DNA from 2 places in the Anaerosporobacter sp. genome. Region 1 is predicted to be linked to the other one. Evidence: a T-box and tRNA genes for the amino acid it is inferred to sense, from the RefSeq annotation. Region 1 holds a T-box; the other holds one or more tRNA genes.
What was found. The T-box of region 1 lies ahead of metG (methionine--tRNA ligase). A T-box ahead of a tRNA ligase gene usually reads a tRNA of that ligase, here a tRNA-Met.

Region 1 (4,224 bases):
AACTATCTTAGGCATTCTCGCTAGTTCTTTCAAACGTTCCATCTTTGTATCATCTAATTCCATTGTGCTATTCGGATGAACACCAACAGCACCATAAACAAAAGGATATTGGTTTGTAAGCTCTAGTGTTTGCTCTGAAGTTTGCATATCTGCACCAATATTTACTATCAATTCAATTCCATTGTCTTTCATTGAATTTAGAATTTCTTCCCGATCTATATCAAATTGCTCATCATCATAATGTGCATGTGTATCTATTATCATTTTCTTCCTCCGTTCCCTTAAACCCACGACCACGTAATTTTCATTCCTTATTATAACCAAGTAAACTATAAGTTACAAGTAAATTAGCTAATAAAACAAAGGTAAGACTAAAAAAGAAGATGTTGTTGCAAAATACCATTTGAGTAAAAAAAACAACTTTTCGTAGCTGTGTGCCATATGTGAACATATAAATATGTTCACATAATGGCATTCAGCGCAGAAAAATTGTTCTTTTTGCTGGTGTACCCCTCTTTCGAGGTTATCTATTTTAGCAGATTTCTGCACCTGATGGCATCTTCTTCTCAGGTACCATAAGTGCTAATTCACCGTTTTCATCCTCTGCACATAAAAGCATACCCTCTGATAATACACCTGCTAATTTCGCTGGTTTTAGATTCACTAATACCATAACTTTCTTACCAACCATCTCTTCTGGACTGTAGTAAGCCTTAATTCCTGATACAATTTGTTTTACTTGGTTTCCAATCTTAACTTGTGAACAAAGTAATTTCTTTGATTTCTTTACTTCTTCACATGCAATGATTTCTCCTACTTGAAATTGCATCTTCATAAAATCATCGTATTCTATTTCGGCTTTTGCTTCAATATCAATCACTGCTTCTTCCTCTTTCTGTGGTGCAACATCTTTCATTTGTGCTGCCTTTAATTCTTCTACTTTCTTCATAACTTCTTCTAAATCAAGTCTAACAAATAGGATTTCTGGTTTTTCTGTAACCTTGTTACCTGATGGGTATTTACCATACTCTTTCATATCTTCCATTGAACGTACACTTGTATTTAATTGAGTAAGAATCTTAGCTGATGTTTCAGGCATGAATGATTCTAATAAACTTGCACCAATACATATTGACTCAACTAAGTTATATAAAACAGTTTCAAGCCTTTCTTGCTTGCTTTCATCTTTTGCAAGTGCCCAAGGCATTGTTTCATCAATATATTTGTTACAACGTTTGAACAATGTGAATATCTCAGACATTGCATCTGCAACACGTAAATGTTCCATCTTTTCGGCAACTTTGTCTGGAGTTTGTAAAGCAAGGTTGATTAATTCATCATCTACTTCTTCTTTCACTCCTTTATTGTTAACTATTCCACCAAAGTATTTATTTGACATGGAGATTGTACGGTTAACAAGGTTACCAAGTGTATTGGCAAGATCGGAATTCATTCTCTCAACCATAAGTTCCCATGTGATAACACCATCATTATCAAATGGCATTTCATGTAAAACAAAATAACGAACTGCATCCACACCAAAGAAGTCAACTAAGTCATCTGCATAGATTACATTTCCTTTGGATTTACTCATCTTACCATCACCTTGTAATAACCAAGGATGACCAAAGATTTGTTTTGGTAATGGTAAGTCAAGTGCCATTAACATAATCGGCCAATAGATCGTATGGAAACGTAAGATATCTTTACCGATTAGGTGAAGATCAGCTGGCCAGTATTTCCCGTAGTTATCGCCATTGTTACCATCTACATCGTAACCAAGACCTGTGATATAGTTGCTTAACGCATCAAGCCAAACATAGATAACGTGTTTGTTATCGAAGTCCACTGGGATTCCCCATTTGAAGGAAGTTCTTGATACACATAAATCTTGAAGTCCTGCTAAGATGAAGTTATTCATCATCTCATTCTTTCTTGATTCCGGCTGAATAAATTCTGGATGTGCATTAATATGCTCAACTAAACGATCTGTATAATTGCTTAATTTCAAGAAATAAGCTTCCTCTTTTGCTGGTTGACATTCTCTTCCGCAGTCTGGACATTTACCATCTACTAGTTGAGAAGATGTAAAGAAGGATTCACAAGGAGTACAGTACATTCCTTCATAGAAACCTTTGTAGATATCACCTTTGTCGTATAATTTCTTAAAGATTTTCTGTACTTGTTTTTCATGGTATTCATCTGTAGTACGAACGAATTTATCATAAGAAGTATTCATTAGATCCCAGATATCTTTAATTTGTCCAGCAACACCATCAACAAATTCTTGTGGTGTGATTCCCATATCCTGCGCTTTTAACTCATTCTTTTGGCCATGTTCATATGTTCCTGTTTGGAAGTACACATCAAATCCCTGTGCACGTTTGAATCTTGCAATACTATCTGCTAATACGATTTCATACGTATTACCGATATGTGGTTTTCCAGACGTATACGCAATTGCTGTACTAATATAATACGGTTTTTTACTCATGTTATCATTCCTCCTAATGAATGCTTTGTTATTAATCCTTTTTAAGCAAAAAAAAATTCGCCCTTAAGGAAATCTTATGATTTCGTTTAAAGACGAGATGTAGTCTCGTGGTACCACTTTAATTCTTCTATTTTTTGCAAAATAGAACTTAATAACTGCTAATTCAAAATCTAATATTTTAAATGTTACAGTCTTGCATGATAACGGTTGCAGATTCCCGTCATTCCCTAAAGAGTACGCTTTATAAAATCAACTCATTCAAGAATGAAGCTCCAAGACCATCTTCCATACGATCAGTAAATACCTATTCTCAGCTAATTAGGCTCTCTGTTAATTCTTAACGCATGTACTCTTCTCTTCACAGCATTTTCATATTAATAAATAGTATAGCATTCTCATACTTTAATGTCAAAATAATTTTCCTTGCCTCAAGTATTTGTAAAAAACTTATAGTCTATTCGACCAGTTTTTGTTTACTTTCTTTTTCTGATATATTATCATACTTTGTATATACTATTGTCACTATATTTTTTAAATTCCTGACATACTACAATCAGGAGTGGATACTATTAATAGTAATAGTTTATTACGCAAGTTCGTGTCTACGCCACAAACTTGTTAAGAAAATTGCGTAGGTATGGAGGTAACTATGAAGAAATGCAAACAATTGTATCTGCTACTAACACTTTTGGTTTTATTGCTAACCTTGGCAGGCTGTAATAAAGATAAGGGTGCAAGTGCGGTTCAGACACAAGCTGAATTTGACGCTTTAACCAATGAAATCTTTTTAGATAATGTACAAAGCGACAGCATTACTCTCAATTATACGTTAGCAAATCCAGAAAATTACGGTATTACTAATTACAAACCAACACTCGGTGATTTTTCATTAGAAGCCATGAAAGAAAATCTTGCTAAATGTGAAAACTACTCCGCACGTTTGAAATCAATTGATTACAAGAAACTAACTGATGATCAAAAACTTACGTATGATATCATAAAAGACTACTATAAAGTCGATGATAATGCAGACGATCTTCTTTTGTATTATGAAGTTCTAAGCCCAACTGTTGGTTTGCAAGCCCAACTTCCTGTATTATACGCAGAATACAGATTTTATGACAAAGACGATATCGATGCATACCTTGAACTTTTACCTTGTACATATGATTACTTTAACCAGATCATTGAATTTGAGAAATTGAAATCTGAAGCTGGTCTATTCATGAGTGATCGTAGTGTGGATGATATTATGGAACAATGTGAATCTTTAATAGCCGATAAAGAAAACAATTTCCTTATTACCGTATTCAACGATAAAGTAGAGAAATATGATGGCTTAACAAAAGATGAAATCAAAGAATACAAAAAGAAGAATAAAGACGCCGTTCTAAATTACGTAATTCCAGCGTATCAATTGCTTATCGATGGTTTGAAAAACCTAAAAGGCACTGGAACAAACGAAGGTGGTTTATGTAATTTTGAAAGAGGAAAAGAATATTATGAATCTTTAGTTCGTTCGGAAACAGGCTCTAATCGTAGCGTAGAAGAATTAATTGATATTCTTGAAAATTACATTAGCAAGAATATTCTACGTATGCAAACTCTTCTTGCTAAAGACTCCACTCTTTTAAATAAAGCAAATGATCCTTCCTATCCAATGACAGATCCTGAAGAGATTCTAACGTATCTCCAAGATACCATTAAAGATCGTTTTCCTGACATGGAAA
Region 2 (4,224 bases), on a different contig from region 1:
GTTTAATAAATGTTGTTGATGCTCCTATCTTAATAAAGTCACAGATTCCCGTATATAAATTCAATATACTCATATCTACCGTAGAGAACATCTGGCTTTCCGAACGACTCACTAAGATAGAATTAATTAACTTGATTGCCGATTCTTCTTTGAATCCAGCATCAATTAACTGTTCAAGCAATTCAACAACTGACTCACTTTCCTCACAAGCAAGCTTTCCACTCCCCATACCATCAGATAAAGTCATAATCATCTCCCCCGTACCAAGATTCATGATAGAGAAATTATCCCCCGATACACTCTCACCTGCCCGTGGAACTCTAGACACACCTTCCAAAGTCTTAAAGACTGTATCCTCCACAAATATATAGGTTTCATAGTCCTTTGTAAGAATGTTTTTACTCGCCTCATTAGGCCTCACCTTCTTACCAATAGCATTACCTATAATTGTTGCCATTTCCTTTGTTGTGATACATCGTCCCTTTGAAGTTTTTGCTATCACATAGATATCCTGTCCCTTATTCCTCCTCTCCATTATAGATATCTGCTTTACATGGATATGATTAAGTTTCAGCTGATTACTAATCTGCTGCTCTTCCTCCCCATTTACTGCTATTGTATCTGAAAGGTCTTTTGAGAAGTCATCAATAATCTTCGCAACTTCTCCTAATTGACCTGCTATTGCCTCTCTACTCTCTGCCATTCGATTCGTCCAGTTAAGATTAATTTTGGCAATCTCTAAGCTACGATTTGCCTCTGTCAAGAATTCCCCTAGATTGATGCATCTTTTTGCAAATGCTACTGGTACATCTGCTTCACATATATATCCGTTTTGTTCAACAGAATTCAATATACTGAATGTTGCTTTATATGTATCATAAAAATCACTTTTCCAACACGCATTACAATTACTACAATCTTTGCATAAGCGATCTGATAAATCATCGAATATCGCATCAACCTCTTGTCTACTTAGTGATGTCCTTGTTTCTGATAACGTTTGAAATGTATTGGATAACTTCTGAAAAGATTCTGCAAATCCATGTAGTTTCTGCCTCGTCATATTCTGTATGTTCTGTTCAATAAACTGCATCTCACTTCTTCGTTCCATCCGTCCCTGGATACGTCTCATCAGGGTAGCTGGTAAGAACAAGAACAAAATCACACTTGATACAATTGCTCCTACCTGCGTTGTTGTTAAAAGAAATTCTTCATACAGATAACTTGTACCTATTATCCCTACACAATATGCAATTGCTGTAGCAAGACGCCCCACCTCACGAAACATTCCTACTAATATTCCAAGGCAAGACATTACTGCAACAATAGGCAAGAAATCTTCTTTTATTGTCATTCCTGTTATATTTAGATATTCTTGTAATCCCATAACAATCCCGCAAATTGTTCCACTTATTGCTCCCGCTCCTGCTCCATACTTATATCCCATAAGTAGGATTAGGAAGAATATCGTAGTCTTGGATAGTGAGAATTCAATTCCTCCAATATCCGGTATCCCATAGATCATCAATCCTGCAAGCAATGCCATACTAATTAATTGTTCATTATCCATTGCTTGTCCCCTCTCTCCATATAGTATGAATTTGATTGGGCGACTAAATACTAATGTTATACATATAATTAGTACTGCCTCAAATGCAATGTAAAGTAATTGCTCTCTCGCATCATAACTTAGCAAATATTTAGTAACCGATATTCCAGCTGTTACTATCGCAGCTATGAACGAAAAGATAGGTAAGGGAATTGGTTTGTTCTTATTCCGATTTTCAATCAAGTTTCCTATAATGGCTATTAATATTATCACAAATGTATATTTTATGGCTTCTACCGTTGGTAAGACCATGGCAGAACCAGCTATTACTCCAATTAGTAAATAGGGTCTCATTGTCTTCTCTACATATGCTGCGGCAAAGTATGCAACTGCAATAGGGTTCATGGATAGAAACTGTGCTCGTGATACCATTAGTCCTATAAGAGTAATCGCAATGCCTCTTTTGGTAATTCCTTTCATACATTACACTTCCTTTTCCTTATTTTGGCTGTCAAATCGAAATTATAGAAGTAATTGTATGAAATGTTTGTCAAATAAAAGAGTGCTTTACGAAAAAGTTTATGACATTATACTCTCTCACTCGGCATTTCGCTCGAATGTAGGGACCTCATACTAATTAGGATATTAATAACTGCTTAAGATAACGTCTTTTACTCAACCCTAAGTATGCAAAAAGAGCTTCAGACAACTCTTATCGAATCATCTGAAGCCCTTATTAAGATAGCGGAGAACGGATTTGAACCGCCGACACTGCGGGTATGAACCGCATGCTCTAGCCAACTGAGCTACTCCGCCGCACTGACAAGATTTATTATACTGAAAGAAATAATAAATGTCAACTACTTTTTTGAATTTTTTTATTTATTTGTTCAATTTAGAATATTATCTATTCTCGATGATTAATTTCCTGGATCGAATATAATTTCGTCTTCATAAACAAGGCCTAGCTTATCTCTAGCAACATCTTCTATGTATTTCTTAGTCTGAACGTAAGCACGTCTTTCCTCGATCTCTTCTGCACGTTCCGTTTCAGTATCAATTTGCTCTTGTAATGCTTGGTCTTGTTCTTGATAGGCTTCTCTCCTTTTATTCAGTTTGTCTTTCTGATAAACAATTATACTGCAAATCATAACTACTAAGCACATTGTAGTAAATAAACCTGTCCTTTTTTTCGTCTTACGTCCAATAATCATAGCGTTCTCCCTTCTGCCTTGATTTTAGTTACTCCAGTTTTTCATTTTTTTGATACTGATATTTTAACTGTTTTGGCAACATTTTTCAATTGTTTTGCTGAACTCTTTCCAACTTTTTTAAATTTACTTCCAATTCTGGAATTGAACCCGAAGAACTTCCTTAATTTCTTAATTATAAATGCAAATGGTTTAAGTAATATAGACATTACTTTTTTAGTTCCGTTTATAATCATCTGAATTAATTTGGTAATTCCCTTAACAATAAACTTGCTAAGCAGTTGATTGTATATAATCATCCCTAATAACATACCTAGTATTGCAAACCCACGAATAGTACCATTATTACGTTCATAAATCATGAGAAATATTACAATACTTGCTGTCACCCAAAAAAGTATATCCTGAAGTGCGACAAAGAATGCGTTATGTGGAACAATTCTTCGTAGGATACGAATACAGTCATATACAACCAGTAACAGGATTCCATACAGGATTGATGTTAGAAAGAATTGGACCTCTAAATTAATGATCTCTGTCATATACTCATCCTACCCTCCTATTTAAATAGTCTTCCAAAGAATGATTCTCCTCCTTTAGAATAAGCACCATCTGAGTAAGTTAAGCTATCTACTCTTCCATCAATATCAACTTCTCCTTTTTCTAAAGTAAGCCTATTAACATGTAACTCGTCACCACGAATCATTAAAATACCTTGTTCCGTCTCTAACAACACTTCATTCGCATCAAATGATAAAACATCATTCACGCCAGTGATTATAGCACTTTTTCGACTTGATAATGTTATCTTATGATTACCCTTTGGTAATTGTTTCTCCTCCATAAAACAACCTCCTAAATATACATCTATCATAAGTATATTAGGAGGTCCTTAAAATGATGCACATAGGTTCTATAGATATCGAAACAATTCTTTCGCATCATCTTTACGTACTGTCTCTTGAACATCAAGTATCTCAACTTTTACTTCTTTGTTACCGAATGCGATTTCTAATATATCGCCTTCTTTTACATTAGCAGATGCCTTAGCAACCTTGCCATTTATCATTACTCTTCCTGCATCACAAGCTTCATTAGCTACTGTTCTTCTCTTAATGATACGTGATACTTTAAGAAATTTGTCTAATCTCATATTCCCTAACAACCTTCCTATAATTATACTTAATTTAAAAAAAGTTGCTCCCTATGGAGCAACTTTACTATTAATTATTCACACTCAATTAAGCGTTGATAACATCTTTTAAAGCTTTACCAGCTTTGAATTTAGGAGATTTAGATGCTTCTATCTTCATAGTTTCTCCAGTTTGTGGATTTCTTCCTTCTCTAGCTGCTCTTTCAGAAACTTCGAAAGTACCGAAACCTACTAATTGGATTTTTTCACCTTTAGCTAATTCTTCTGTAACTACATCGATAAACGCTTTTAATGCTTTTTCGGAATCTTTC

Region 2: it has a tRNA-Met gene. The T-box ahead of metG (methionine--tRNA ligase) is inferred to sense a tRNA for this amino acid. The anticodon was not compared.

The regions. Positions count from the first base shown of each region.
Region 1 is NZ_CBDLAM010000019.1:24,902-29,125, forward strand. Features, by position in the region: gene ACW2QF_RS03595 (TatD family hydrolase) at 1-264, opposite strand, end outside; gene metG (methionine--tRNA ligase) at 533-2,494, opposite strand; T-box leader at 2,580-2,865, opposite strand; gene ACW2QF_RS03605 (DUF885 domain-containing protein) at 3,144-4,224, shown strand, end outside.
Region 2 is NZ_CBDLAM010000048.1:10,909-15,132, reverse strand. Features, by position in the region: gene spoIIE (stage II sporulation protein E) at 1-2,029, opposite strand, end outside; tRNA gene ACW2QF_RS07430 (tRNA-Met) at 2,292-2,365, opposite strand; gene ACW2QF_RS07425 (septum formation initiator family protein) at 2,470-2,763, opposite strand; gene yabQ (spore cortex biosynthesis protein YabQ) at 2,805-3,302, opposite strand; gene yabP (sporulation protein YabP) at 3,320-3,604, opposite strand; gene ACW2QF_RS07410 (RNA-binding S4 domain-containing protein) at 3,674-3,913, opposite strand; gene ACW2QF_RS07405 (HU family DNA-binding protein) at 4,002-4,224, opposite strand, start outside.